DNA from 4 places in the Enterobacter sp. CP102 genome. Region 2 is predicted to be linked to each of the others. Evidence: predicted binding sites of a transcription regulator. Region 2 holds the regulator's gene; each other region holds the start of a gene.
What was found. The regulator PurR, encoded in region 2, represses purine synthesis genes. The targets are predictions, from matches to a motif close to CANGCAAACGTTTGCNTG.
Positions count from the first base shown of each region.

Region 1: pyrC (dihydroorotase) is a predicted target of PurR. The motif match lies at 3,714-3,731, and genes of this name have one in related genera.
Region 3: gcvT (glycine cleavage system aminomethyltransferase GcvT) is a predicted target of PurR. The motif match lies at 3,426-3,443, and genes of this name have one in related genera.
Region 4: raiA (ribosome-associated translation inhibitor RaiA) is a predicted target of PurR. The motif match lies at 1,893-1,910, and genes of this name have one in related genera.

Region 1 is NZ_CP104014.1:1,765,204-1,772,955, forward strand. It holds gene N1249_RS08215 (cytochrome b) at 1-90, opposite strand, end outside; gene N1249_RS08220 (DUF2770 family protein) at 341-454, opposite strand; gene solA (N-methyl-L-tryptophan oxidase) at 516-1,634, opposite strand; gene bssS (biofilm formation regulator BssS) at 1,751-2,005, opposite strand; gene dinI (DNA damage-inducible protein I) at 2,281-2,526, opposite strand; gene pyrC (dihydroorotase) at 2,602-3,648, opposite strand; gene N1249_RS08245 (lipoprotein) at 3,777-4,337, opposite strand; partial or broken gene mdtH (multidrug efflux MFS transporter MdtH) at 4,463-5,671, opposite strand; gene rimJ (ribosomal protein S5-alanine N-acetyltransferase) at 5,908-6,492, shown strand; gene N1249_RS08260 (YceH family protein) at 6,502-7,152, shown strand; gene N1249_RS08265 (Gfo/Idh/MocA family protein) at 7,155-7,752, shown strand, end outside.
Region 2 is NZ_CP104014.1:1,999,229-2,006,980, reverse strand. It holds gene rnt (ribonuclease T) at 8-667, shown strand; gene grxD (monothiol glutaredoxin 4) at 741-1,088, opposite strand; gene N1249_RS09430 (C40 family peptidase) at 1,427-2,194, shown strand; gene sodB (superoxide dismutase [Fe]) at 2,317-2,898, shown strand; gene N1249_RS09420 (MFS transporter) at 2,937-4,103, opposite strand; gene N1249_RS09415 (YnhF family membrane protein) at 4,268-4,357, opposite strand; gene purR (HTH-type transcriptional repressor PurR) at 4,655-5,680, shown strand; gene punR (DNA-binding transcriptional activator PunR) at 5,697-6,608, opposite strand; gene punC (purine nucleoside transporter PunC) at 6,724-7,752, shown strand, end outside.
Region 3 is NZ_CP104014.1:3,849,819-3,857,570, forward strand. It holds gene gcvP (aminomethyl-transferring glycine dehydrogenase) at 1-1,704, opposite strand, end outside; gene gcvH (glycine cleavage system protein GcvH) at 1,828-2,217, opposite strand; gene gcvT (glycine cleavage system aminomethyltransferase GcvT) at 2,241-3,335, opposite strand; gene ubiI (FAD-dependent 2-octaprenylphenol hydroxylase) at 3,765-4,967, opposite strand; gene ubiH (2-octaprenyl-6-methoxyphenyl hydroxylase) at 4,980-6,158, opposite strand; gene pepP (Xaa-Pro aminopeptidase) at 6,155-7,468, opposite strand; gene N1249_RS18130 (YecA family protein) at 7,500-7,752, opposite strand, start outside.
Region 4 is NZ_CP104014.1:3,499,438-3,507,189, forward strand. It holds gene rluD (23S rRNA pseudouridine(1911/1915/1917) synthase RluD) at 1-869, opposite strand, end outside; gene bamD (outer membrane protein assembly factor BamD) at 1,001-1,738, shown strand; gene raiA (ribosome-associated translation inhibitor RaiA) at 2,008-2,349, shown strand; Phe leader region at 2,453-2,578, shown strand; gene pheL (pheA operon leader peptide PheL) at 2,454-2,501, shown strand; gene pheA (bifunctional chorismate mutase/prephenate dehydratase) at 2,609-3,769, shown strand; gene N1249_RS16460 (SMP-30/gluconolactonase/LRE family protein) at 3,766-4,638, opposite strand; gene tyrA (bifunctional chorismate mutase/prephenate dehydrogenase) at 4,698-5,819, opposite strand; gene aroF (3-deoxy-7-phosphoheptulonate synthase AroF) at 5,830-6,900, opposite strand; gene N1249_RS16475 (DUF2799 domain-containing protein) at 7,115-7,489, shown strand; gene N1249_RS16480 (YfiR family protein) at 7,644-7,752, shown strand, end outside.

The DNA of each region.
Region 1 (7,752 bases), 230 kb from region 2:
ACCGAACATGGCATAAATAGCCAGTGCAAATACCCAGTGTAAGGACATGGATATAATGCCGTAGCGCGAAGACGAATTTCGCAGTTGCATAAATATTACCATTCGTAATAAACAGAACGGTAAAAATGGACTGTGTAAAAAGATATTGCAACTTAAATTACTGAATAAGGATATTTATTTAATTTATTTCAGTGATTTTGAAAATGATGAGGTGATGTAATTCAGTGTGTTCGTGCAATTAACGGTGGGGTTATCATAGGGCCAGAAATGCATATATTAATCAAAAATCCGCGTAATTAAATTAATATAAAGTAGTGTCAGTTATTGTCAGTGTTTCTTTTCAATAAAATACAATATAAACAAAATCGATGATTGCCAGCAGCGACCACAATAAAATATAGAGCATTAAATGTTCGCGAATATTATTGATAAGGTAGCCAACGATTTTGCGCATAATACCCCGCGAAGTGTAGTGATAAAACACAGGCTCCGAACCTTCGGAGCCTGTGGGCGTATTATCCGTTAAAACGCGAGAGCGAGAAGGGCGTCAGATCAAACTGTGGCGCGATCCCCTGCGCAAATTGTGCCGCGATTTCGCCCAGTACAGAGGCAAACTTAAAGCCGTGGCCGCTGAGCCCGGTGATAAGCAGCGTGTTGTCATGGCCGGGCAGGGTGTCGATGATGAAATCTTCATCCGGGGTGTTGTCATAGGTGCAGGCTGCGCCGTAGAGAAGGCCGCCAATGCCGGGCAGGATATTTCGCAGGAACGTAAAAGCCTCAGAACCGTCGGTCGGGTAAGCGCCAAAAGGTTTACGCTCATCAGGTTCAGAGATAACCTGCCCGCCGTTGTGTTTGCCAATCTTGAGCGCGTCTTTTTCTGACGGGAAGCCGTAGAACTGATCGCCATTGGGCAACTCGCCGGTGAAGGCCGGGAATTTATTCTGACTGCTGTAACGGCCATCTGCCTGGAACCAGGAGAACACTTTACGCACTGGCTGTACGGGCAGGTCAGGCAGCAATTTTGTTACCCAGGTGCCAGCGCTGATCAGCAGGCGAGAGGCAGAATAGTCGCCATCCTGGGTGCTAACGGTAACACCATCTTCATGATGGGTAATGGCAGTCACCGGACAGTTGAATAGCTGGGCGCATCCTGCTTTTTCGGCAAGCGAAATCCAGGTTTTGATGGCCGTCTCGCAATGCAATACGCCGGAGTTGGCTTCAAACAGCCCAATATAATCATCAGGAACGCGGATCTCCGGCCAGCGTTTCATGATGGCGTCAGCGTCCAGACTCTCAACATCAAGATTAAACTCACGCGCGCTGTGCTCCACGGTGGCCAGAAACGCAGAATGAGCAGGCCCGATGTTAATAATGCCTGTACGGTCAAAGACGCGCTCTTCGGTGAGGGTGGCCAGTTCATCCCAAAGCGTCTGGGCACGCAGCACCAGTGGCACATAGCGTTCACCTTCGCCATAAGCGTGACGAATCAGACGGGTATCACCGTGATGGCTGCCTTCAGAATGCGGAGGAAGATGGGCGTCTATCATCAGAACGTTGAGGCCAGCCTGCGTGGCATAATAACCAGCCGCTGAACCAACGGAGCCACTGCCTATAATGATTAAGTCGTATTTCATAGGTATCTCTTAAACCAACACTTTGTTAGCAGAGTAATTAACATCGGAGGGTTATACAAGGGAGAAATAAATAAGGCACCACGAAGGTGCCTGTTGAGTGAAAAGTGGGCATAAGGTTAATGCCGTTTATACTCATTTTCCTGGTAGTCGCCAGATTCTATTTTTGCAATACCTGCTTCTAAAATAGAAATAAACTGACGTGCGACGGCAGTGGTAAGCCACAGCGTCTGTCCAATTTCCGCTTCTTCACGGTTTGGCTGATTCGGGGTCTGGTAGTGCAAACGCAGCATCAAGGCATCGTAGCTATCTACGGTACTGATATCCCAGCCAACGAGAGGATGGGTCTGGATGACTTCACTATTCTTTTCCATGATAACCCCCTTAATACGTGTTAGAAGACAACGACTTTGAGGTTCAATACATGTTTATCTGAAGCAATTTCAGTATATCAATAAATAAGGGTTATGACGGGAAAAATAAAGAGCTGGCAACACATTTTTCTGTGTTTTAGGATTGTTCGAACAATAAAACACCATCTTGTTCACGTTTTTTTAAGAAGACACCCAATTATTTTGAACTATTCCGGATGGCAGATAAAAAAAAGCCGGGGCGACCCGGCAAAAAAAACACAATGAGGGAGCAAGATTTAATCGGTGATGAACCAGTCGTCGGCACTTTCCCACGTTTCTTGCAGGATTTCGCTGATGCGATCTTTATCTTCTTTTGCAGCACCAATGACGGACAGGTTGTTCGCGGCAGCATAACGTACCGTTACAGCACCTTCGTTTTCCGGGAAACTGTTGTGAATACGGCGGGATAATTCACCGGCAAGCGCATCAAGCGCACCTGCAGGCAGAACGGTTGTTTTGGCGATGGTAACTTCAATACGCATAAATGCCCCCTGTGTAATATACTGTTTATTTATACAGGTGTATTATCGATTTGACAACAAGGGGCATTGATATTTTTAGCGCTTAACGGTCCAGTGCACGGTTTCACCCGCCAGGAATGGGATCAACGTGTCGTCAGTCAGCGGAATGGCCTCTTCAACCTGGTACGCGGTGCGCTCCAGTTCAATAAAGGTTTCATTGACCGGCAGGCCATAGAAACGCGGGCCGTTCAGGGAGCAGAAGGCTTCAAAATGCGCCAGCGCATTCATCTCTTCAAACACGGTGGCGTAGCTGGCCAGTGCGGTTGGTGCGTTGAAGCAGCCTGCACAGCCGCAGCTCGCTTCTTTGCGATGACGCGCGTGTGGTGCGGAATCGGTGCCCAGGAATGCCCGGTTGAAACCGCTTGCGACCAGCTCTCGCAGTGCCTGCTGGTGGATATTGCGCTTGAGGATCGGCAGGCAGTACAGATGCGGACGAACACCGCCTACCAGCATGTGGTTACGGTTAAACATCAGATGCTGTGGGGTGATGGTGGCGGCGATAAGCTCATTGCCGTCGCGAACATATTCGGCAGCATCTTTAGTGGTGATGTGCTCAAACACCACTTTCAGTGCAGGCAGACGCTGACGCAGCGGCTCCATCACTGTTTCAATAAAACGGGCTTCACGGTCGAAGATATCAATATCGGCGTGGGTAACTTCACCGTGGATCAGCAGCGGCATCCCCAGTTTCTGCATTCTTTCCAGTACCGGCATAATGGCGTCGATACTGGTCACACCGTGGCTGGAGTTGGTGGTCGCATTGGCCGGGTAGAGCTTCGCGGCAGTGAACACCCCTTCGTTAAACCCACGCTCCACTTCGTTCGGGTCGAGTGAGTCCGTCAGATAGCAGGTCATCAGTGGGGTAAAGTCATGACCCGCAGGAACGGCATCAAGAATACGCTGGCGATACGCGATGGCGGCATCGACGGTGGTGACTGGCGGAACCAGGTTAGGCATAACAATCGCGCGGCCATAAATTTCACTGGTATAAGGCACGACGGTTTTCAGCATATCGCCATCACGCAGATGGATATGCCAGTCGTCAGGGCGGCGGATTTTAAGAACCTGGGGTTGTGCAGTCATGGATGAGCTCCGGCTTGTCAGGAATCAGTCATTGGGATGGCTGTTTTTGCCGGACACAAATCATAAGCGGAAACGTTTTCGTTTGCACACATTTCCGTAAAAAAAAGGGCGCCTGAGCGCCCCTGGGGTTAATCGGTGAATGGAATGATAATTTCTCCCGGTTTCACCTCTATCCCTTTTGCATATTTTTTGGCAAGCGATTCGCCCTTGCTCTTATCTTCACTCAGAACATAGGCCGGCTGCTGGTTGAAATAGCTGCGCAGCGACTGGTTCAGATAGGGGATCAGGGTCTGGATCACCGGTTTCATTTTATCGGGTGAAACCACCGCATCCACCACTTCCATCTCTTGCAGATAGATGGCGCCTTTCTCTTTATTAAAGACCGGCAGCGCTTTGAGCTTGAGTTTGATATTCGCTTTCTGGCTGCCGAAGAGGGAATTCATGTCCAGGTCTGCATCACCGGAAAGGGTGACTTTGTTCGGCTCTTCGCGCCCAATCTGACTGGTGAGCTTGCTCAGCACGATATGCGCGTCGGCAAGGCCCGGCACGCCAATGTCTTTTGAAAAGTTGTTATGCTTTTCCAGCGCCTGATTAATCTCCTGCTCACTGACGGTATATTGCGTAAGCTGGTTACAACCCACCAGCAGGCCGCTAACGACGAATGCTGCGGCAATGACGATCTTCTTCATGGAGTTCCTCAAAAAAATATCGGCGCTTCTGTCCTGATGCGTCAGTATGTCAGCGAGATATAGCAGAAACCAGCAGAAAAAACTGATAAAGAAGGGCGGGAGTGCGCTCCCGCCGGACAGAGAGGTTATGCGCCAGGCTCGAGCATCCCGCTCGCGCTGCGTTTCTGGCTGAACTGCCACCACAATGCAAGAAGTGTAATAAAGCCCACCACGCCCAGCATCATCCACGGAAGCTCCGGTTGATTCAGCGCTTTGCCCGCATCAAACAGCCAGCCGCCGCCGGCATAGCCCAGCGCGCCGCCAAAGGCCAGCCCAAGACGGCTGAATCCCATATAGCTGCCGCGGGCGCGGGCGTCTGCCAGTGAGGCGCTCAGCGTTTCACGCGCCGGTTCGGCGATAATCGAACCGATGTAGAAGGTGCATATCAGCATAAAGAGTTGCTGCAAAGTACTTACCAGCCCAATCGGCATCATGCTCAGGGTCATCAGCAGCAGCCCGGCCATCAGCCGATGCTCAAGACGGAACCGGCGTTCGCTCCAGCGGGCAATCGGATAAAGCAGCGTCAGGGAGAGGCAGGCTTCAATGGCGTACATCCATTTGACCGCCGCGGGTGAGCCGGCAATATCGTTAACCATGATGGGCAGCATCAGCATGACCTGAACGGCAAGCATGTAGTAGCCCGTCAGAGTCAGTACATAAGTGACGAAGCGTTTGTCACGCAGCACGCGGCCCAGCCCTTCACGCACCGGGGCTTTTACCGTCGATAATTTCCACGCAGGCAGCAGCCAGGCGTTGAAGGCTGCACACAGAATAAAGAGCACGGCGCCGGTGGCACATACCAGACGAAAATCATATTGCAGCAACCAGCTACCCAACAGCGCGCCAACCACCGCACCGGCGCTATCCTGCATCATCAGAATAGAGAAGAAGCGACCACGCTGGTGCGGGCGGATCAGCTTGACCACCAGTGCCGTTCGTGGGGGATCGAAAAGGGTGCCGCCGATACCAGAAAGGAAGCAGGAGAACCACAGCAGTCAGGGTTCATGCGCAATGCCCATCGTGGCGAAACCTGCCGCGCGTAACAACATCCCGGTGACAATCATTGGTTTGGCACCAAAACGGTCAGCGATAGCCCCACCAAATACGCCCAGCCCCTGCTGGACAAACTGGCGCAAACCCAGCGCGATACCGACCATTAATGCCGCCCAGCCCATTTGATCGACAAAGCGAATCGAAATAAGTGGAAAAACGACAAAAAAGCCGAGCACGACCAGCATGTTATCGACTAGCAGGAAATATTTACCCAGGTTCCTGGCCTGTGATACGCGGGACATTTCCCCTCCAGGGAAAAGAAGATGGTGAGCACGCTAATATTCTGCGGTGTTGCCAGGCGTTTTCCCACCCCGCCAGCAACAATATTTTTTTATCAAAAGGGTGCTTTGATAGAGACTTCTCATCGAAAAATGTGAAAAGAGGTCAAAATGGTATGTCACTGTTTTCACAGACGGCAAAGGCGCAGGTATAGTAAAGCTAATGGGTAGAGCAGAAGCGACGGGAAGGAGTGGTATCGATGTTTGGCTATCGCAGTAATGTGCCAAAAGTGCGCCTGACGACGGACAGGCTTGTCGTCCGTCTGGTGCATGAGCGTGATGCCTGGCGTCTGGCGGATTATTACGCCGAGAATCGCCAGTTTTTAAAGCCCTGGGAACCCGTTCGGGATGAGAGCCATTGCTACCCTTCAGGCTGGCAGGCGCGGCTCAGTATGATTACGGAGTTTCACAAGCAAGGTAGTGCGTTCTATTTTGCACTGCTGGATCCGGAAGAAAAAGAGATCGTTGGTATCGCTAACTTTTCCAACGTCGTGCGTGGGTCATTTCACGCCTGCTATCTCGGGTATTCCATCGGACAGAAGTGGCAAGGTCAGGGGTTGATGTTTGAAGCGCTGACCACGGCAATTCGTTACATGCAACGCACTCAACACATCCATCGCATCATGGCGAACTATATGCCGCATAACCAGCGCAGCGGAAATTTGCTGGCACGTTTAGGGTTCGAGAAAGAAGGTTATGCCAAAGACTATCTGCTTATTGATGGTGAATGGCGTGACCATGTGCTGACGGCGTTAACCACCCCGGACTGGACAGCAGGTCGTTAAGGAGAAAAGATGAAATATCAGTTAACCGCCACCGAAGCACGGATCATTGGCTGTCTGCTTGAAAAGCAGGTGACCACGCCAGAGCAATATCCGCTGTCTGTGAATGCAGTGACCATGGCCTGTAATCAAAAGACCAACCGCGAGCCGGTGATGAACCTCGGTGAGCACGACGTGCAGGATGTACTGGACGCGCTGGTCAAACGGCATTATCTGCGCACGGTGAGCGGGTTTGGCAACCGGGTGACGAAGTACGAACAACGTTTTTGTAATTCTGAATTTGGCGATCTCAAACTCAGCAGCGCAGAAGTGGCGTTGATCACCACGCTGCTGCTGCGCGGCGCGCAAACCCCAGGCGAACTGCGTTCACGCGCCTCCCGAATGCATGAGTTCAGCGATATGCAGGAAGTCGAACAAACTTTGGAAGGGCTGGCGACACGCGAAGATGGCCCGTACGTGCAACGCCTGGCGCGTGAGCCGGGCAAGCGCGAAAGCCGCTTTATGCACCTGTTCAGTGGCGATGTGGAAACGCTTGAGAGTTTTACTGAAACCGATGCACCAGAGGGCAATGACAGCCTGACGGCGCGTGTGGACGCGCTTGAAGAGGAAGTCGCCGGGCTTAAACAGCGTCTGGATGCCTTGCTTGCTCATTTGGGAGATTAACGGTGACAAAATTACGTGTGGGAGTGGTCGGGCTTGGCGGTATTGCTCAAAAAGCCTGGTTACCGGTATTAGGCGCAGCGACGGACTGGACGCTGCAAGGGGCGTGGTCGCCCACTCGCGAAAAAGCCCAGCGCATCTGTGATACCTGGCGCATCCCGTATGCCAGCTCGCTGCTGGATTTAGCCCGCGACTGTGATGCGGTGTTTGTGCATACCTCAACCTCAACGCATTATCAGGTAGTCAGCGAATTACTGAACGCCGGTGTCCACGTCTGCGTGGATAAGCCACTGGCGGAAAACGTGCAGGATGCCGAGCGCCTGATTGACCTTGCGGCCAGCAAAAACCTGCAACTGATGGTCGGTTTCAACCGCCGCTTTGCACCGCTCTATCAGCAGCTCAAAGCCCAGTCTGGCAACCTGGCCTCGCTGCGCATGGACAAGCACCGGACTGACAGCATTGGGCCGAACGATCTGCGCTTTACGTTGCTCGATGATTATCTGCATGTTGTGGACACCGCGTTGTGGCTCACCAACGGCAACGCGCAGCTGAAAAGCGGAACGCTGTTAACCAGCGAGCAGGGCGAAATGGTGTATGCCGAAC
Region 2 (7,752 bases):
GACCCTGATGTCCGATAACGCTCAATTTACCGGTCTGTGCGACCGTTTTCGTGGTTTTTATCCCGTTGTCATTGATGTAGAAACAGCCGGATTTAACGCTAAAACCGATGCGCTGCTTGAAATTGCCGCCATCACGCTGAAGATGGATGAACAGGGCTGGATTTCACCGGACACCACGCTGCATTTCCACGTTGACCCGTTCGAGGGTGCCAACTTACAGCCAGAAGCGCTGGCCTTTAACGGCATTGACCCGCATAACCCCCTGCGTGGCGCTGTAAGCGAATACGATGCACTGCACGCCATTTTCAAAATGGTGCGCAAAGGCATGAAGGACAATGATTGCAGCCGCGCGATCATGGTGGCGCATAACGCAACCTTCGATCACAGTTTTATGATGGCGGCTGCCGAACGTGCATCGCTCAAACGCAACCCTTTCCATCCGTTTGTTACCTTCGACACCGCAGCCCTGAGCGGCCTGGCGCTGGGACAAACGGTATTATCCAAAGCCTGCATCACGGCAGGAATTGCGTTTGACGGGACTCAGGCGCATTCCGCGTTATATGACACCGAACGCACGGCCGAACTGTTCTGCGAAATTGTGAACCGCTGGAAACGTCTTGGCGGCTGGCCGCTACCGATGGGCGATGAGGCAGATATTCAATCGTAGGTCGGGTAAGCGCAGCGCCTCCCGACAAAAAAAAGCGACCTCGACGGGTCGCTTTTTTATTTTCGCAGATAACTTACTCTGCGTCTGGTTCTTCAGTTTTGTACTTAGCAGCGGTTTCTTTGATCAGCTGTTGCAGTTCGCCACGCTGATACATTTCGATCAGGATGTCGCAACCGCCAACCAGCTCACCATCAACCCACAGCTGCGGGAAGGTCGGCCAGTTTGCGTATTTTGGCAGCTCAGCGCGAATGTCCGGGTTTTGCAGGATATCAACGTAAGCAAAGCGCTCGCCACAGGCAGACAGCGCCTGAACTGCTTGTGCGGAGAAACCGCAGCTTGGCAGCTTCGGAGAACCTTTCATGTACAGGAGAATTGGGTTTTCAGCAATCTGGTGCTGGATTTTTTCAATAGTGGTGCTCATGTCTTGCTTCCTTTAACTTCTGTTACGGCATTCGTCTGACATTGTAGCGGTTCAGAGCGGCATCGGAAAATAACATTTTTTTCACGTCTATATATTTTAAACGTTACCGGCATAAGTTGCATTCCAAATGTAGCTTAACCCTGCTGCGGGTAAGGTTTTGCTTAAGGAGTAAACAATAGTGCTACAGATTGATGAATTTTTTTGCACTTGCTAACGAAACATAATTTTAGATTGAAAAATGCTATTAACTTATCGGGTTTTTATAGATTAGAATCGACGGGTTTTGAAAATCACACGCAGGTATGATTGATGACCTGCATTTACCAGGGGACTGGCCAGTGGCGCGGATAAATAAAATCTCGATCACGCTCTGTGCTTTATTGTTTACGACACTCTCTTTCACGCCAGTGGCTAACGCCTCCCAGCAGGCGCGGCATTCTGCTGTACAAAAAACGCACCTGGCGAAAGTCACAGAACGTAAGAAAAAAACCAGCAGTAAGAACGAAAAGAAAAAAACCACCGCACAGACAAAACGTACTGCCTCCAGCAAAGCCAAAATCACTCACACAACCTCATCCAGCTCGCGCAAAGCCCAGCAAACTGCCGCTAATCTCGTTACCGAAAAATGCACGACCCGCAAAGGTCACAAAGTGAAGTGCGTTAAAGGAATGAAGGTTGCGGAAGTGCATAAAGTACGCGTCCAGAAAGCGCAAAAAACCGCGATGAACAAGCTGATGGGGCAAATTGGCAAACCTTATCGCTGGGGCGGAACCTCACCCCGTACCGGTTTCGATTGCAGCGGTCTGGTGTATTACGCTTACAAAGATCTGGTGAAATTCCGTATTCCGCGTACCGCAAACGAAATGTATCACCTGCGCGATGCTTCACCGGTCGATCGTGGTGAGCTGGAAAACGGCGATCTGGTGTTCTTCCGCACTCAGGGGCGCGGCACGGCTGACCACGTGGGTGTTTACGTGGGTAACGGGAAATTCATCCAGTCCCCCCGTAGCGGCCAGGACATTCAAATCACTTCTCTGAGCGAAGATTACTGGGTACGCCACTACGTTGGCGCACGCCGAGTGATGACCCCGAAAACCATTCGTTAATCCCTGCCCTGCCGCGTCTGCGGCGGGGTAAGTTCCTCTTTTGCATACCCTTTCAATTTGCTACTCTATCCTTGTTGTCCGTATGGTTATTGGCAACATAAAAAATAATAAGGAGAGAAGCAATGTCGTTCGAATTACCTGCATTACCGTATGCAAAAGACGCCCTGGCTCCACACATTTCCGTGGAAACCCTGGAATATCACTACGGCAAACATCATCAGACGTATGTCACCAACCTGAACAATCTGATCAAAGGCACTGACTTTGAAGGCAAAACGCTGGAAGAGATCGTGCGTAGCTCTGAAGGTGGCGTGTTTAACAACGCCGCTCAGGTCTGGAACCACACGTTTTACTGGCACTGCCTGGCACCGAATGCAGGCGGAGAACCAACCGGTGAACTGGCCGCCGCCATCAATGCTGCGTTCGGCAGCTTTGCTGATTTCAAAGCAAAATTCACTGACGCAGCGATTAAAAACTTTGGCTCCGGCTGGACCTGGCTTGTGAAAGAAGCCGATGGCAAACTGGCTATCGTATCAACATCCAACGCGGGTACACCGCTGACCACCAGCGCAACTCCGCTGATGACCGTCGATGTGTGGGAACATGCTTACTACATCGATTACCGTAACGCGCGTCCGAACTACCTGGAGCATTTCTGGGCGCTAGTTAACTGGGAATTTGTTGCGAAGAACCTCGCAGCGTAAGAGACACGCAGAAGGGTTCGCCCTTCTGCGTTTTTTGATTATTCAGCAGCGCAGGCCGTTTCTGGCTGTTTACGACCCGACATCAATACCAGCAGTAACCCCAGAGCGGCAATAATCGCTCCCATCACCGGCACAAAGCTGTACCCCAGGCCACCCGAAATCACTGCACCGCCAGCCGCTGCACCCAACGCATTACCCAGGTTAAACGCACCAATATTCACGGATGAAGAGAGTCCAGGTGCCTCATGAGCCACACGCATGACACGCATCTGCAACGGTGGAACCACGGCAAAGGTTGCTGCACCCCATACCACCATCGCAATGGCCGCGCCAAACTCGTTACGCGCCAGCCACGGAATGGCCACCATGATGACAATCAGCAGCGTTAAGAAGCCTTTCAGCGTGCCGCTCACGGAACGATCTGCCAGCTTGCCGCCCAGATAGTTACCAATAGAGAACCCTACGCCAATCAGCACCAGCATCGCGGTAATAAAGACCGGCGTGGCATGAGTAATATCGTGCAGCACGGGCGAAATATAGGTATAGAGCGTAAACATCGCCCCTGCCCCCAGTACCGTGGTCAGAAGCGCAGACAACACCTGAGGACGCACCAGCACGGACAGCTCTTTGCGTACATCCGGGCGTTCACCAGCGCTGCCTTTTGGCAACGAGAAGAACAGTGCGACCATCGCAATCACACCCAGTGCAGCGGTTGCCAGGAACGACATACGCCAGCCGATGGCTTCACCCAGCCACGTGGCCGCAGGGACACCGCCGATATTGGCGATGGTCAGGCCCATGAACATGGTTGCCACGGCGCTGGCCTGCTTATGTTTAGGCACCACGCTTGCGGCAACCACCGAACCCAGTCCGAAGAAAGCACCGTGGTTAAGGCTGGTCAGGATACGTGACAGCATCAGCGTGGTGTAATCCGGTGAAAGCGCAGAAAGCACATTCCCCAGCGTAAAAATGGCCATCAGGAAAATCAGCGCATTACGGCGCGCACGGTGTGAAAGCAGCAGCGTCATTAACGGTGCCCCTACCATCACACCAATTGCGTAGGCGCTAATCAACATACCGGCCGCAGGGATAGAGACGTCCACACCCCGGGCGATAACAGGCAATAACCCCATCGGGGAAAATTCGGTGGTGCCAATCCCAAAAGCGCCAATCGCCAGGGCCAGCAGTGGAAAATTGATTTTCATGAGTCAACTCCGGATGCCGTGTCGTACCGCGACACAGAACAAAGAAGTCAAAAGCATGACACCAATCACAAAAAATGAGAAGTTAACAATTTGGCAAAAGATTTTTGCCGGAGAAGTAACAATCGGGGAAAATCCGGAGGGAGAGCGTTCTCCCCCCGTTTGAATCAGTGCAATACAGCCGTCAGACCCGCGGCAACAATCAGAGCCAGCACGATAACGGTGGTCGTCAGCGAAAACTTAAGATCGGTACTCATCAATTTTTCTCCTTTTAATCACCTTACGAAAAGTGAGCTTGCTCATTTTTACACAGTTTACGTCAAAAATCTTCCTGGATTTAAACTGATATCCACTTTTGCTCTTCCCCTTTTCATCAAGATAGGACAAAATTCCACGCTAAATTTATTAGCGTACCGGCCATTGACCCCCTCCTGACGTCCTGTGTCGTTTTCCCGGCGTGTCGCAATTCCAGATTGCGTGATAAGGGTGAGAGAAGGCAAACGTTTACCTTCAAGTTTTTCAGGAGCTTAGGATATGGTCTGGAGTGACATTTAATGGCAACAATTAAAGACGTGGCAAAACGCGCAAACGTTTCCACTACAACCGTATCACATGTAATTAACAAAACCCGTTTTGTAGCGGAAGAGACGCGTAATGCCGTCTGGGCGGCGATCAAAGAACTGCACTATTCGCCAAGTGCGGTCGCGCGTAGTCTGAAAGTTAATCACACCAAATCCATTGGTTTGCTGGCCACCAGCAGTGAAGCTGCGTATTTCGCAGAGATCATCGAAGCGGTCGAGAAAAACTGCTTCCAGAAAGGCTATACCCTGATCCTGGGTAACGCGTGGAACAACCTTGAGAAACAGCGCGCGTACCTGTCGATGATGGCGCAAAAACGCGTGGATGGCCTGCTGGTCATGTGTTCTGAATACCCGGAATCTGTGCTCTCGATGCTGGAAGAGTATCGGCACATCCCGATGGTGGTGATGGACTGGGGTGAAGCGCGCGCCGATTTTACCGATTCCGTTATCGATAACGCCTTCGAAGGCGGCTACATGGCCGGTCGTTATCTGGTGGAACGCGGTCACCGCGAGATCGGCGTGATCCCGGGCCCGCTGGAGCGTAACACCGGTGCAGGCCGTCTGGCCGGGTTTATGAAAGCCATGGAAGAAGCGCTGATCACCGTACCGGAAAACTGGATTGTTCAGGGTGACTTTGAGCCTGAATCCGGTTATCGCGCGATGCAGCAGATTGTCTCCCAGCCGCATCGTCCGACTGCCGTCTTCTGCGGCGGCGATATTATGGCAATGGGTGCGCTTTGTGCTGCCGATGAGCTGGGTCTGCGCGTACCGCAGGATATTTCTGTGATCGGGTATGACAACGTGCGCAACGCGCGTTTCTTCACTCCGGCGCTGACCACCATTCACCAGCCGAAAGATTCTCTGGGTGAAACTGCCTTCAATATGCTGATGGACAGGATCGTTAACAAACGTGAAGAGTCACAGTCAATTGAAGTCCACCCGCGTCTTATTGAGCGTCGCTCCGTTGCGGATGGTCCTTTCCGCGACTACCGCCGTTAATCGTGTACGGAGCCAGTTAATCTGGCTCCCGTAACCACTCCCTGTTCAGCGTTTCACTGTCTCCCAGATAATCCAGCAGCCACGCCATCGCGGGCGATACATCGCTTTGCTGCCAGGTCAGACAACATGCCGCGTCCGGGAACGGGTTTTCCAGCTCAAGAGCAACCCACTCTCCGGCATCGATTCGTGGTCTGGCAAAATGGACCGGCACCATCGCCACACATAACCCGGCAGTGAGGCAGGTCGCGGACGACTCCCAGTCTGGCGCAATCACCCGCCGCTGGTTATCCAGCAGCCAGGTTACACGCTTGGGTAGCGAGCGTGACGTATCTTCCAGCACCAGCGAGGGCCAGTTACGCAAGGTATCGTCACTTAACGGTCCCGGCATTGCCGCCAGCGGGTGATCGCTTGCCACCACGCATTTCCAGCTTAACATTCCCATATCGCGAAATGCGTAACGTCCCCCTACGGGTATGGCCTGTGTTGCGCCGATCGCCATCTCTGCCCTGCCGTCTGCCAGTGCATCCCAGACACCGTTAAAGACTTCCTGGGATACCCGCAGCTCGACATCGGAGAAGTGGCGATAAAAATCGACAATCATCTGCCGGGTACGTTCGGGTTTGACGATGTTATCCACTGCAATAGACAGATGCCCTCGCCAGCCGTTTGCAATCTGCTGACACTGTTCACGGGTGATCTGCATTTTTTTGATAACAGAACGCCCTTCTTTCAAAAACCACGCCCCGGCAGGCGTTAACTCCACGTCGCGATGGCGGCGTTCAAACAGCGGAACCGCCAGCCATTCCTCAAGCTGACGCACCGTGTAGCTGATGGCCGAGGGGACGCGGTGGAGTTCCTGCGCGGCTCCGCTGAAGCTGCCATTACGGGCGACAGCATCCACAACTTCAAGAGAATAATCTGACCACATTTTCTGCCTGCAAAAAATTTGAATGCACCCGCCAAATATTAGCGTTTCACAAGCTGCTTTGCACTCCCTACACTCTGCGCCAACGTACACCTGCCTCCTTAAGGAGAATAAAACAATGCAACCCAGGAAAGGTTTTTTAGTCTGGCTCGGCGGCTTAAGCGTGCTGGGCTTTTTAGCTACCGATATGTACTTACCCGCATTCGCCGCCATGCAGGAAGATTTGCAAACGCCTGCCGCAGCCATCAGCGCCAGCCTGAGTTTGTTCCTCGCCGGGTTTGCCTTTGCGCAGCTGCTGTGGGGACCGCTCTCTGATCGTTTTGGTCGTAAACCGGTGCTGTTACTGGGCCTGGCCATTTTTGCCGTGGGCTGCCTTGGGATGCTGTGGGTACGCGACGCGACCTGGCTACTGGTGCTGCGTTTTGTTCAGGCCGTCGGCGTTTGTGCCGCAGCGGTCACCTGGCAGGCGCTGGTGACGGATTACTATCCGGCCTCACGGACTAACCGGATTTTTGCCACCATTATGCCGCTGGTTGGCCTTTCCCCTGCGCTGGCTCCCTTGCTGGGCAGCTGGATCCTGGCGCACTTCGACTGGCAGGCGATTTTCGCCACCCTGTTTGCCATCACTCTGGTGCTGATGCTGCCCGCATTCGCCCTGAAACCCGCGCATAAAAAAGAGACGCACCCGGAAGCGAAGCCGATTACCTTTACCTCTTTGCTGCGCACCAAAGCGTACCGCGGCAACGTGCTTATCTACGCTGCCTGCTCCGCCAGCTTCTTCGCATGGCTGACCGGCTCCCCCTTTATTCTGCATGAGATGGGTTACAGCCCGGCCGCCATCGGCCTGAGCTATGTTCCACAGACCATCGCCTTCCTGGTAGGTGGTTACGGTTGCCGCGCGGCGCTGCAAAAATGGCAGGGTCAGCAGATGTTACCCTGGCTGCTGGTACTGTATGCGTTAAGCGTTGTGGGTACCTGGGCCGTCGGCTTTATTCCGGGCGCAGGTCTGGTAGAAATCCTGATCCCGTTCTGTGTGATGGCGATTGCTAACGGTGCCATTTATCCGATTGTAGTGGCGCAGGCTTTACGCCCATTCCCGCAGGCTACGGGCCGTGCGGCAGCCTTGCAGAACACACTGCAACTGGGG
Region 3 (7,752 bases), 1.9 Mb from region 2:
CTGCATACAGAGTGCATCGTAACCGGTCAGTTTCACCAGCCAGTCAGAAAGCTGGTTAATCATCAGGTGATAACCTTCAGCCTGCTCTGGCGGGCAGAACGGATGCAGCTCAGAAAACTCAGGCCAGGTGATTGGGATCATCTCAGCCGCGGCGTTCAACTTCATGGTGCAAGAGCCCAGCGGGATCATCGCCTGGTTGAGCGCCAGATCTTTGCGTTCCAGAGAGTGCATATAGCGCATCATCTCGGTTTCGCTGTGATAGCGATTGAACACCGGGTGCGCCAGGATGGCATCGTCACGCAGCATGGTTTGCTGGATGGAGCGGCTGTCGTGCGCCACCTCTTTATCCAGTGAATCAACGTCCAGACCGTGAGAGTCACCCAGCAGCACGTTAAACAGATTCAGGATATCTTCACGCGCGGTGCTTTCATCCAGCGTAATGCCCACTGCGTTGTGAATATCGCTGCGCAGGTTAATTTCTGCCGCATCGGCGCGTGCCAGAACAGCCGCTTTGTCTGCCACTTCAACACACAGGGTGTCAAAGTAATGAGCGTGGCGCAGCTTGAGGCCTTTATGTTGCAGGCCGCAGGCCAGAATATCCGCCAGGCGGTGGATACGACCGGCAATGCGCTTCAGGCCAGCCGGGCCGTGGAAGACGGCATACAGGCTGGCGATGTTTGCCAGCAGAACCTGTGAGGTACAAATGTTGGAGTTCGCTTTCTCGCGGCGGATGTGCTGCTCACGAGTCTGCATCGCCATACGCAGTGCGGTGTTACCGGCAGCATCTTTCGATACCCCGATAATACGGCCAGGCATAGAGCGTTTGAATTCATCTTTAGCGGCGAAGAATGCCGCGTGCGGGCCACCGTAGCCCATCGGTACGCCGAAGCGTTGTGCAGAGCCGAATACAATATCCGCACCCTGTTTGCCTGGTGCAGTCAGTAAGACCAGCGCCATGAAATCAGCGGCGACGCTAACGACCACTTTGCGGGCCTTCAGTTCGGCAATCAGCGGGCTGTAGTCGTGTACTTCACCGGTAGTGCCAACCTGTTGCAGCAGCACGCCGAAGACGTCCTGGTGATCCAGCACTTTGTCCGCATCATCAACAATCACGTCAAAACCGAAGGTTTCCGCACGGGTGCGTACCACGTCCAGTGTTTGCGGGTGAACATCTGCCGCCACGAAGAAGCGGTTGGCGTTTTTCAGCTTGCTGACACGTTTGGCCATCGCCATGGCTTCTGCCGCAGCGGTTGCTTCATCCAGCAGAGACGCGGAAGCGATATCCAGGCCAGTCAGATCCAGCGTGACCTGCTGGAAGTTCAGCAGCGCTTCCAGACGGCCCTGAGACACTTCTGGCTGATAAGGGGTGTAAGCGGTGTACCAGCCCGGGTTTTCCAGCATATTGCGCAGGATAACCGGCGGTAACTGCACGTTGGTGTAGCCCATGCCAATGTAAGACTTGTAGCGCTTGTTCAGGCCGGCAATCGCCTTCAGCTCCGCCAGTGCGGCGAATTCTGTGGTGGCTTCACCTACCTGCGGCGGTGTTGCAAGCTGGATGTCTTTTGGCACTATCTGGCCGATCAGTGCGTTTAATGAATCCGCGCCAACCGTGTTCAGCATCTCCTGCTGTTGCTGAGCATCCGGCCCAATGTGACGTTCAATAAAAGCGCCACGGTTTTCAAGCTGGCTTAAAGTCTGTGTCATGAGCGATGGTTCCTGAAACGTGCAGTGAATTAAGATTCCCTCTCCCTGTGGGAGAGGGTTAGGGTGAGGGGAAATGGGCACCCTCACCCCGGCCCTCTCCCATAGGGAGAGGGAGAAAAACGGTTACTCGTCTTCTAACAGGGCTTCGTACGCGGTTGCGTCCAGCAGCGCGGCAACTTCCGCTTCGTCGCTGGCTTTAATTTTAAAGATCCAGCCGCCTTCATATGGCTCGCTGTTCACCAGCTCCGGGGAGTCGCTCAGTGCATCGTTCACGGCAACGATTTCGCCGCTGACGGGTGCATAGATGTCGGATGCCGCTTTAACAGATTCCGCAACCGCGCAATCGTCGCCTGCACCTACGGTCGCGCCCACTTCCGGCAGATCAACAAACACCATATCGCCCAGCAGCTCTTGCGCGTGCTCGGTGATCCCTACGGTGTAAGTGCCGTCCGCCTCTTTGCGCAGCCACTCGTGTTCTTTGCTGTATTTCAGTTCTGCTGGCACATTGCTCATTGAATTTCTCCTGATAAAAATGATTAGGCGACCGGCTTACCGGCGCGAACAAAAATCGGTTTGGTCACGTTGACCGGCATTTCGCGGTTGCGGATTTGCACCACCGCCGTTTCGCCAATTCCCGCCGGTACACGTGCCAGTGCAATACTGTAGCCCAGAGTCGGAGAGAAGGTACCGCTGGTGATAATGCCTTCGCGGTGATTGCCGTTAGCATCGGTGAAACGTACCGGCAGTTCGCCGCGCAGCACGCCTTTTTCGGTCATCACCAGGCCGACCAGCTGTTCGGTGCCTTTTTCACGCTGGATTTCCAGCGCTTCACGACCAATGAATTCACGGTCAGCGGGTTCCCACGCAATGGTCCAGCCCATGTTAGCTGCCAGCGGAGACACGCTTTCATCCATTTCCTGCCCGTAGAGGTTCATCCCGGCTTCCAGACGCAGGGTATCGCGCGCGCCCAGGCCTGCCGGCTTCACGCCCGCTTCTACCAGCGCACGCCAGAAATCAGCGGCTTTCTCATTCGGCATGGCAATTTCGTAGCCCGCTTCACCGGTATAGCCGGTGGTCGCGATAAACAGATCGCCTGCCTGCACGCCGAAGAACGGCTTCATCCCTTCCGTTGCTTTACGCTGTTCATCGCTGAACAGAGAAGCGGCTTTTGCCTGCGCGTTCGGCCCCTGTACGGCGATCAGCGACAGATCGTCACGAACAGTGATATCGACAGAGAAAGGTTCAGCGTGTTGGGAAATCCAGGAGAGGTCTTTTTCGCGGGTGGCGGAGTTTACAACGAGGCGGAAGAAATCTTCAGTGAAGTAATAAACAATCAGGTCATCAATCACGCCGCCGGAAGCATTGAGCATCCCGGTGTAGAGCGCTTTGCCTGGGGTCTTCAGTTTTGCAACGTCGTTTGCCAGCAGATAACGCAAAAACTCCCGGGTGCGGCTACCGCGCAGGTCGACAATGGTCATATGGGACACGTCGAACATACCGGCATCGGTGCGCACCGCATGATGCTCATCAATCTGTGAGCCGTAGTGCAGCGGCATCATCCAGCCATGGAAATCCACCATGCGCGCGCCGCATAACACGTGTTGATCGTACAAAGGAGTCTGTTGAGCCATCTTTTCCTCGTTGAATAAGCAGGGCTATCTTGCGTTTCATGCGCCCAAAATCGCCACGAAACCCGGCGTCGGCATCACTTTACGGACGTCGACGCAAACGTTCTCTTTTACCTGAAGTTACCACCGAAACCGGTGATTAACCATAAGGCAAAGCGGGTCATCACATTAGCTTATGACTAAAAATCGCTAAAAAGCCTACAGAGTTATTCACTGGCAAAATGCGATTAACCCCGCATAAAATTAACATCATGCCAACATGATTTAGCACATGGTGATATTTCATGCGGGAAAACGGGCCGAATTTCCGTAACATAAAAAACGTAAGATTAGATAATCTAATGCGAAAAATGGCGTGGAATTAGAATATTTCAAACGAGGGGATTTCCCCGGCGCAGAGGCCGGGAAAATAAAGTGTGACGGGTATCTAAGTTAGCGTAGCCAGTCCGGCAGATCGTTAAGACCCATCGCCTGACGAAGGAGTTGCGGTTTTACGCCCGGGAGGGTGTCGGCCAGTTTCAGACCGATATCACGCAGCAGCTTTTTGGCCGGGTTTGCGCCAGCGAACAGCTCGCGGAAGCCCTGCATTCCTGCCAGCATCATTGCGGCACTGTGCTTGCGGCTACGTTCGTAGCGACGAAGGTATAAATGCTGACCAAAATCTTTGCCTTCACGGTGCAAACGACGCAGCTCATCAACCAGCTCTGCAGCATCCATAAAGCCCAGATTAACCCCCTGCCCGGCCAGCGGATGAATGGTATGCGCCGCATCACCCACCAGCGCCAGACGGTGCGCCGCGAACTGACGCGCATAGCGACCGGTAAGCGGGAACACCTGCCGTTCGCTTTCAAGGGTGCACAACCCCAGACGATTATCGAAGGCAACGCACAGCGCCTGGTTAAACTCTTCAGGCGTGGCTTCCTGCATCCGTTGCGCTTTTTCCGGCACCAGCGACCAGACAATGGAGCACAGGTGCGGGTCGGCAAGCGGCAGGAATGCCAGGATACCGTCATTATGGAAAATCTGACGCGCCACGCCGCCGTGTGGCTCTTCGGTACGGATCGTGGCCACCAGCGCGTGATGGCGATAGTCCCAGAAGGTCAGCGGAATATCCGCTTTATTTCGCAGCCAGGAGTTCGCACCGTCGGACCCCACCACCAGCCGCGCGGTGAGCATATCGCCGCTTTGCAGGGTAAGGAATGCTTCATTTTCGCCCCAGGCTACCTGCTGGATTTGCGCCGGTGCCATCAGCGTGACATCGCTACAGCGCTGGGCTTTTTGCCAAAGCGCATGGTGGATCACCGCATTTTCAATAATATGCCCCAGATGGCTGTACCCCATGCTTTCGTCATCAAAAGCAATGTGGCCAAAGCTGTCTTTGTCCCACACTTCCATTCCGTGATAGCAACTGGCGCGGTGCGCGGCAATATCCGACCACACGCCCAGATGGGTCAGCAGTTTTTCGCTGGCGGCATTAATGGCCGACACACGCAATTCTGGCGGCGCATCCTGTGCAACGGGCTGAGGCTGTTTTTGCTCAAGCACGGCCACACGCAGGCCGCTCCCCTGTAAACCACAGGCCAGCGCCAGCCCGACCATTCCGCCGCCGACAATGGCGACATCAACATTCTGCACGGTGATAACTCCTTAACGAGCGACCCAACCAAGAGTCCTCTGCGCCAGCACATCACGTGCCGGGATAAATAATTCCATCGCCATCAGCCCGAGGTTGCGCCCGGCAACCAGCGGGGCCCAGCGATTAGCGAACAGATGCACCAGGCCATCCGTGACGCCGATTGTGGCCTCTTTATCGGCATGGCGGCGCTTCTGATAATGGCTAAGCACCGAATACGCACCACAATCTTTTTGTTCTCCCCACGCCTGCGCCAGCGATTCCGCCAGGCTCATGACATCGCGCAGGCCCAGATTAAAACCCTGGCCCGCAATCGGATGCAGGGTTTGCGCGGCATTCCCCACCAGCGCAACGCGATGGGAAATCGACTGGGACGCAGTCGTCAGCGACAGCGGATAAACAGACCGCTTCCCCGCGTGGGTGATGCGCCCAAGTCGCCAGCCGAAGGCTTTTTGCAGCTCAGTGCAAAAACGTTCATCGCTCCAGGACAGCACGTCATCCGCCTTGTCTTGCGGGTGGCACCACACCAGCGAACAGCGATCCTGCGCCATCGGCAACATCGCCAGCGGGCCATGCTGCGTAAAACGCTCAAATGCACGCCCGTGATGCTCGCTCTGGGTAGAGACATTCGCAATGACCGCCACCTGTCCATAAGGTTGCGAGCGCCATTCCACGCCACACTGAGTACCCAGCGCAGAGCGGGAACCATCTGCTGCAACCAGCAGCTGGCCGTCAAGTGTCGTGCCATCGTCAAGCGTGACGTTAACGGCATCTTCGCTGCGACTGAAATGAGTCACGCGCGCCGGGCAGTGTAAGGTCACACCAGGTGCATCCTGTAACAAGCGGAACAGGCGGAGCCCAACGTCGTGCAGCTCAACAACCTGACCCAGCGCGTCGATGCGATAATCCTGCGCATCAAGGGTAACAAATCCCGCATGGCCGCGATCGCTGACGTGCACTGTTTCGATGGCAGTCGCGCAGTCGGCGATAGCCTGCCAGATCCCTATGCGCGCTAACTGCTGGCAGGTGCCTTGTGCCAGCGCAATTGCGCGGGCATCAAAACCCGGATGCTCGGTGGTCTGAGGTGCGATAGCTTCAATCAGGTGAACCGGAAGCTTCCCCTGCGTTAAATGAGAAATGGCCAGAGCCAGCGTGGCCCCTGTCATGCCACCGCCAACGATGATCACGCTCATACGCGTGCCGCTGCCATCAGCGCCTCAATGTCGTCGGCATTTTTCACAACAGAGGCAGTCAGGTTTTCATTGCCGGTTTCGGTGATGACGATGTCATCTTCAATACGAATGCCAATCCCGCGGTACTCTTGCGGCACATCGGCGTCCGGGGCGATATACAGACCCGGTTCAACGGTTAACACCATGCCCGGTTCCAGCACGCGCGAACGTTCAGAACCGTAGGCGCCCACATCATGAACATCCAGCCCCAGCCAGTGACTCAGGCCATGCATAAAGTACGGACGATGGGCATTTTCGGTGATCAGGGTATCCACTTCCCCCTTCAGAATGCCAAGACGCACCAGTCCGGTAATCATGATCCGCACCACTGCACCGGTGACGTCCTGAATGGAAGTGCCCGGGCGATAGAGCGTCAGTGCCGTTTCCAGTGACTCAAGAACGATGTCATAAATTGCGCGCTGCGCAGGCGTGAATTTGCCGCTTACCGGGAAAGTACGGGTGATATCGCCTGCATAGCCCTGATATTCGCAACCAGCGTCAATCAGCACCAGATCACCAGCACGCAGTTCACTTTCGTTCTCGGTGTAGTGCAGGATGCAGCCGTTTTCGCCGCCGCCCACGATGGTGTTGTAGGACGGATAGCGCGCGCCGTGGCGGTTAAACTCGTGGTGGATCTCGCCTTCGAGCTGGTATTCAAACATCCCGGGACGGCACTTTTCCATCGCACGGGTATGCGCCAGCGCGCTGATTTCACCTGCACGGCGTAGCACTTCAATTTCTTCTTCTGACTTGAAGAGACGCATCTCGTGCACCACCGGGCGCCAGTCCGTGAGCGTAGCTGGCGCAGATAAGTTCTGACGCGAACCTTTTCGCAGCTTATCCAGCGCATTGAAGACAATCTCATCGGCCCAGGCATATTCGCCCTGCGCGTGGTAGAGCACGTCCAGACCGTTAAGCAACTGATAAAGCTGCTGGTTGATTTCGCTGAACGCCAGAGCGCGATCGACACCGAGCTTTGCAGGCGCGGCCTCCTGGCCTAAGCGACGGCCAAACCAGATTTCGGCGGTTAAATCCCGCACGCGGTTGAAAAGCACGCTGTGGTTGTGGGTGTCATTGCTCTTAATCAGCACCAGTACCGCTTCAGACTCGTTAAACCCGGTGAAGTACCAGAAATCGCTGCTCTGGCGATAGGGGTATTCGCTGTCGGCGCTGCGCGTCACTTCAGGCGCGGCAAAAATTAGCGCGGCGCTTCCTGGCTGCATTTTTGCCAGCAGCGCCTGACGACGGCGAGAATACTCTTGATTCGAGATAACCATGACACCCTCCTGTGCGTTATTTTTCTTAATGTAAGGTTGGCTTGCGCACTTCCGGCGCGGTTGGCTGCGAGCGCGTAAAGGTGTCGTGGCACAGCAGCGCCGCAACGCGTACGTACTCAATAATCTCTTCGAGGGACATTTCCAGCTCTTCCTGGTCTTCCTCTTCGTCATAGCCAAGCTGCGCGATGTTGCGCAGATCGTCGATAGCTTCACCCGCTTCGCCGGTGACTTTATCGAGCTTAGGCTGTGTCACGCCAAGACCCAGCAGATAGTGGTTT
Region 4 (7,752 bases), 1.5 Mb from region 2:
ATCGGATGGTAAAGACGCAGCATTGTTGCGTGCAGTGCCTGGCGGTCAAACTTACGCAGGACGCTGATGAACTCATCAGATGCACCTTTCGGCGGACGCGGACGGCCACCGTAAACCTGGTCACCCACCAGCGGATGAGTGATGTGTGCCATATGGACACGGATCTGGTGCGTACGACCCGTTTCAAGGCGCAGACGCAGGCGCGTATGGATACGGAAATGTTCCATAATGCGGTAGTGCGTTACCGCCGGTTTCCCCATTGGGTGCACCGACATATGCGTACGTTTGGTTGGGTGGCGGCTGATTGGTTCTTCTACCGTGCCGCCCGAGGTCATATGACCAATCGCGACCGCTTCATATTCACGGGTAATTTCACGCAGCTGCAACGATTCCACCAGACGTGTCTGGGCAGGAATAGTTTTCGCCACCACCATCAGCCCCGTGGTGTCTTTATCCAGACGGTGAACGATACCTGCGCGCGGTACGTCAGCAATTGGCGGGTAATAATGGAGGAGCGCGTTTAATACTGTACCATCAGGATTACCGGCACCTGGATGAACAACCAGATCGCGCGGTTTGTTGATAACCAGAATGTCATCATCTTCGTAGACGATCTCCAGCGGGATATCCTGCGGTTCAAAACGCACTTCTTCTTCGATTTCAGCATTGATGGCGACAGCTTCCCCACCTAACACTTTCTCTTTTGGTTTGTCCCAGACTTTGCCGTTTACCATCACGCGCTGGTCAAGGATCCATTCTTTTATGCGTGAACGCGAATAATCAGGGAACAATTCGGCCAAAGCCTGATCTAAGCGTTGACCGAGCTGATTTTCGGAGACTGTTGCGGTGAGTTCTACTCGTTGTGCCATAAACTGCTTCTTCGTTTAACGTTGGGTTTTACGGCTTTGCCGTTTAATATAGTGTGCTATTGTAGCTGGTCTTAATCGGGAGCAGGAACAGAGTTTCTCCCGGACAAACATTTGAGGAAAGTCAAAACGTCATGACGCGCATGAAATATCTGGTGGCAGCGGCCACGTTGAGCCTGGCTTTGGTGGGCTGCTCCGGTTCAAATGAACAGGTCCCTGACAATCCGCCGAATGAAATCTATGCGACTGCACAACAAAAGTTGCAGGACGGTAACTGGAAACAGGCGATAACGCAACTGGAAGCGCTGGATAATCGCTATCCATTTGGTCCGTATTCGCAGCAGGTACAGTTAGATCTCATCTACGCTTACTATAAAAATGCCGATCTGCCGCTGGCTCAGGCGACTATCGATCGCTTCATGCGTCTGAATCCGACTCATCCTAACATCGATTATGTCATGTATATGCGCGGACTGACCAACATGGCTCTGGATGACAGTGCTCTGCAAGGTTTCTTTGGTGTTGATCGTTCCGACCGCGATCCTCAACATGCGCGTGACGCCTTTAACGACTTCTCCAGGCTGGTACGCGGTTATCCAAACAGCCAGTATATTACCGATGCCACTAAGCGTCTGGTATTCCTGAAAGATCGTCTGGCTAAGTATGAATACTCCGTTGCTGAATACTACACCCGCCGTGGCGCATGGGTTGCCGTGGTTAACCGTGTAGAAGGAATGCTGCGCGATTACCCTGATACGCAAGCCACGCGTGACGGCCTGAAGCTGATGGAAAACGCATACCGTCAGATGCAGATGAACGCGCAGGCTGAAAAAGTTGCGAAAATCATCGCCGCAAACAGCAGCAATACCTGACTTTCCGCTTAAAGCAAAACGGCAGCCCAGTGGCTGCCGTTTTTTTATTCGTTTCTGTCATAAGCTGAAGCGGTTTAGCTTCAACACATCCTATCAACTATGGCCTCAATTTCTGAGTTCGACAAGGTAAAAATCGCCTCTTCCTGTCCTGCCTCACAAAAAAGATTCCCTGACAAAAACCGACAAAATAACGTGATCTAAATCACACATTTTGACATTAGGACAGGTATGCTGGAATCACCAAGACGGAAAGACAAGAGGTAAAATTTATGACAATGAACATTACCAGTAAACAAATGGAAATTACTCCGGCAATTCGCCAGCACGTCGCAGACCGTCTCGCCAAACTGGATAAATGGCAAACTCATTTGATTAATCCACATATCATCCTGTCCAAGGAGCCACAGGGTTTCATCGCTGACGCAACTATCAATACTCCAAACGGCCATCTGGTCGCCAGCGCTAAACACGAGGATATGTACACCGCAATTAACGATTTGATCAACAAGCTGGAACGGCAGCTCAATAAAGTGCAACACAAAGGCGAAGCCCGTCGCGCCACAACATCGGTGAAAGACGCCAGCCTCGCGGAAGAAGTTGAAGAAGAGTAATCCTTTAAATTGAGTGTACCGCCAACGCGCCTTCGGGCGCGTTTTTTATTGACAGGGTGAAAACAGTGCAGGTACTTTAACGGTATCAATCACAGGATGACTCAATGAAACTAACGCCGTTTTTCTTCGCATTCTTTTTTACCTTCCCCTGAATGGGAGGCGTTTCGTCGTGTGATAAAGAATGCGAAGACGAACAACAAGGCCTCCCAAACCGGGGGGCCTTTTTTATTGATAACGATAAAATGAGACAGGCAACACTATGACACCGGAAAACCCGTTACTGGATCTGCGAGTAAAAATCAGCGCGCTGGATGAAAAATTACTGGCACTGCTGGCAGAACGCCGCTTACTCGCTGTCGAAGTGGGCAAAGCCAAGCTGGACTCCCACCGCCCCGTGCGTGATATCGACCGTGAGCGTGATCTGCTGGAGCGCCTGATTCAGCTTGGAAAAGCGCACCACCTGGATGCCCACTACATTACCCGTCTGTTCCAGCTTATCATCGAAGATTCCGTTCTGACCCAACAAGCGCTGTTACAGCAGCACCTGAACAAAACCAATCCGCACTCTGCCCGTATCGCGTTTCTGGGCCCGAAAGGTTCGTATTCGCACCTGGCGGCACGTCAGTATGCAGCCCGCCATTTCGAAGAGTTTATTGAAAGTGGATGCGCAAAGTTTGCCGACATTTTCAATCAGGTTGAAACCGGCCAGGCCGATTACGCCGTAGTCCCGATTGAAAATACCAGCTCCGGCGCCATCAATGATGTCTACGACCTGCTGCAACACACCAGCCTGTCGCTGGTTGGCGAGCTGACCATTCCAATTGACCACTGTGTTCTGGTTTCAGGCTCTACTGACCTGAGCAAAATCGACACGGTGTACAGCCATCCGCAGCCGTTCCAGCAATGCAGCCAGTTCCTGAACCGCTATCCGAACTGGAAAATTGAGTACACCGAAAGTACCTCTGCGGCGATGGAAAAAGTCGCGCAGGCAAATTCCCCGACCGTTGCCGCACTGGGCAGCGAAGCGGGTGGCGCGCTGTACGGATTGCAGGTTCTGGAACGTAACCTCGCCAACCAGACGCAAAACATCACGCGCTTTGTGGTACTGGCGCGCAAAGCCATTAATGTGTCCGATCAGGTCCCGGCAAAAACCACGCTGTTGATGGCCACCGGCCAGCAGGCAGGTGCGCTGGTTGAAGCCCTGCTGGTGCTGCGTAATCACAATCTGATCATGACCAAGCTGGAATCGCGTCCGATCCACGGCAATCCGTGGGAAGAGATGTTCTATCTTGATGTTCAGGCCAATCTGGAATCTGCATCCATGCAGAAAGCCCTGCGTGAGCTGGGTGACATCACCCGCTCAATGAAAGTGCTTGGCTGCTATCCGAGTGAAAACGTGGTTCCGGTCGACCCGGCTTAACGTTCGATAAAGCGGCTTTTCTTCATCCCTGCCACACTGACGGGCAGGGTGAAGATGGCCCCGGAAAGCGGATATTGCGCTGTCTCAGCCCCGTCCATATTTTCCCGGGTAGTCGTGATAAACAATGTTTTCATGTCATCACCGCCGAAGCAGACCATCGTAGGGCAACGAACCGGAAGCCGGTATTCCTCAAGCTGTTCACCCTTGGGTGAAAATCTGGCGATGCGCCAGCCATCAAACAGCGCGCTCCAGTAACAGCCTTCCACGTCCATCGCGGCACCGTCAGGTATCCCCTCGCCTTCCTTAAACCGCCGGAAAACATCTCGTTTGCCAGGCTCACCCTGTTCATCCAGCGGTGTGCGATAGATAACGCCGTTCGGCGTGTCAGAGGTAAACATCCACTGCTGGTCATGACTGAATGCCAGGCCGTTATGCCCGTGGATATCGCACTGAAGCACTTTAGGGGTCAGGTCGTTGTCGATACGCATCAGCATTGCGCCGTTATAGTCCCCAGGTCCCCAGAACGTTCCCGCATAGAAGCGCCCGCGATGATCGGTGCCACCATCATTAAACCGCGCCAGCTGCGGGTTTGAGGGATTGTCGCACACCTTGCGCTGAAGCAGCCCGTGCTTATCCGTCAACCAGATGGCAGTTCGCATTGCGACAATAAAACCGCCGCGCTCCCGCAGAGCAAAACACCCCACCTCCTCATGAAATGACAGGACAGTGTGCTCAGCCGTTGGCAGGTGGTAACGATGGATCTCCCCTTCCAGAATATCAGCCCAGTAGAGCGCATTCTCATCTTCGCTCCACGTCGGGCATTCCGGTAAGTGCCCGGTATAGTTCAATAACAGCTGCGGTTCCATCATGTCATTTCCCCAAAAGAAAAAAGCCAGCATAGCTGGCTTTTAGTATATACATCATCACATTACTGGCGACTGTCATTTGCCTGGCGCAACAGGGTGCGGCTTTCGCTCTGGAAGCGCTGCGCATAATCGCCGAACCAGTGTTCAACCTTACGGAAACTGTCGATAAATGCTTGTTTATCGCCATGCTCCAGCAAGGTGATGGCCTCGCCAAAGCGCTGGTAGTAGCGTTTAATCAGCGCCAGGTTGTTCTCTGACGACATAATAATGTCAGCATACAGCTGCGGATCCTGCGCAAACAGACGCCCAACCATGGCCAGCTCAAGGCGATAGATTGGAGAAGAGAGCGCCAGCAACTGCTCAAGCTGCACGTTTTCTTCCGCCAGATGCAGGCCATAAGCAAAGGTTGCAAAGTGGCGCAGCGCCTGGATGAACGCCATGTTCTGATCGTGTTCAACCGCGCTAATGCGGTGCAAACGCGCACCCCATACCTGAATCTGTTCCAGGAACCACTGATAAGCTTCCGGCTGACGGCCATCACAATAGACCACCACCTGCTTTGCAAGGCTACCGCTATCCGGGCCAAACATCGGATGCAGACCCAGTACCGGGCCAGTGTGTGCAGCCAGCATCGCCTGCAACGGACCATTTTTCACCGACGCCAGATCCACCAGAATGCAATCCTCCGGCAGCGAAGGAAGTTTCTCGATAATCTGTTCCGTTACATGAATCGGCACGCTAACGATCACCATGCCCGCATCTTTCATCAGTTCCGGCGCGCGAGCCCAGTCCTCTTTTTCCAGAATGCGCACCTGATAGCCAGAAAGCGTCAGCATTTTTTCAAACAGACGTCCCATCTGGCCCGCACCGCCCACAATCACCACCGGACGCAGCAATGGACAAAGGGTTTTGAAGCCTTTGTCGTTCTCGCTGGAATAGGACTCACGCATCACGCGACGCAGTACATCTTCAATCAGGTCCGGAGAAACCCCCAGCGCCTGCGCCTCTTTACGGCGGGACGCAAGCATAGAAGCTTCACGCTCTGGTACATAGATAGGCAGGCCATATTTACTCTTAACCTCGCCCACCTCGGCGACCAGAGACATACGGCGCGCCAGCAGGTCCAGCAACGCCTTATCCACTTCATCAATTTGATCGCGTAATGCGGTCAATTCAGCAACCATAACTACCCTCTTATGCCAGACGCGTCGCCAGCTGGCCGTTCAAATCTTTGTGGATCTCACGCAGCAGTGCATCTGTGGTTTCCCAGCTGATGCAGGCATCGGTTACGGACACCCCGTGTTTCATTGCGCTACGCGGTTGTTCAGATGACTGATTGCCTTCATGAATGTTGCTTTCAATCATCAGGCCAATAATAGAACGATTGCCATCTTTGATTTGCGCGACAACGGATTCAGCAACCGCAGGCTGACGACGGTAATCTTTGTTCGAGTTACCATGGCTGCAATCTACCATCAGAGCCGGACGCAGTCCCGCCTGTTCCATCTCTTTTTCACACTGGGCGACATCTGCCGGGCTGTAGTTTGGCGCTTTACCACCGCGCAGGATCACATGGCCATCCGGGTTACCCTGCGTTTGCAGCAGGCAAACTTGCCCCGCCTGGTTGATACCCACAAAGCGGTGCGGCATTGCGGCAGCACGCATTGCGTTAATCGCGGTTGCCAGGCTGCCGTCAGTCCCGTTTTTGAAACCAACAGGCATAGACAGACCAGACGCCATTTCGCGGTGGGTTTGCGACTCAGTGGTACGCGCACCGATAGCAGACCAGCTAAACAGGTCACCCAGGTATTGCGGGCTATTCGGATCCAGTGCTTCGGTTGCCAGAGGCAGCCCCATGCTGACCAGCTCAACCAGCAGGCGACGCGCAATCTTCAGGCCTGCTTCCACATCAAACGAGCCATCCATGTGCGGATCGTTAATCAACCCTTTCCAGCCAACAGTGGTACGTGGCTTTTCAAAATAGACGCGCATCACCAGATAGAGGCTATCGCTGACCTCCTCCGCTAATGTTTTAAATCGACGGGCATATTCAATGGCGGTTTCAGGATCGTGAATGGAGCATGGACCACATACCACCAGCAGACGCGGATCGCGCCCGGCGATGATGTCGGAAATGGTCTGGCGCGAGTGCTCAATTTGCTCCTCTTGCGCAATGCTCAGCGGGAATTCCGCTTTCAGTTGATCCGGGGTAATTAAAATCTGTTCGTCAGTGATATGTACGTTGTTCAGCGCGTCTTTTTGCATGATTGCGATCCTGTAAAGCTCGTTTGCGATAGTTGTTTTCCTCTAAGAGGTGAGACAACGATACCACAACAAGTAAAGATTTCAATCCAAAATACGTACACATTACTTTACAGAAGCCGTTTTATTGCAAAAATCAGCCGATAAAAACGTAAACTTAAAATTACATCCCACTTATCTTCCGCCAGGCTATGCTGAAGAAAAAAGGAGAATGTCTATGCGTTCAATCGCGTTAGCGCTACTGGCCCTGTCTTTATCAGGCTGCCAGATCAATCCCTACACCTTCCAGCCCGACTGGACAAGCCCTGACTGGTTTGGTGCGGGAAAAGAGGACGCCATGAACGGCGTGCCGGTTAAAGATAATCAGACGCTGGCCGATAATTTTAACGATCCGAAAGTTGATCGTAGTGAATATCTCCGCGGTTATGCGGATGGTCAGAAGAAAGTTTGTGAAGAAGGATTTATTCACGCATGGGGTTTAGCAGGAAAATCATTTCCAGCCAGTTGCGATACCGTAGAAAATGCAGCAAAACTTCACGATGCCTGGCAACAAGGGATGGATGAAAGCATGAAGGCCAGCAGGCTTAATTGATTTTTATCTTTTACCACCGGAATAAATGTAACTGTGAGATTTAACCTAAGTCAACGTAGTTGCATTTCTGACATAATGACGGCTTTGACAAACAATGGTATTCTGCCGACAACTCTTAAGGACATCTATTTCCAGAGCGGTATGGCGGTTTCTGGTGAGAATTTCATTCTTGATCTCTTTGTACCGACTGACTCTGGCATTGATGCTGTCTCTTACTGCGGGTGCAACGGTTGCCGGAACGCAAACAGAAACCGATAAATCGG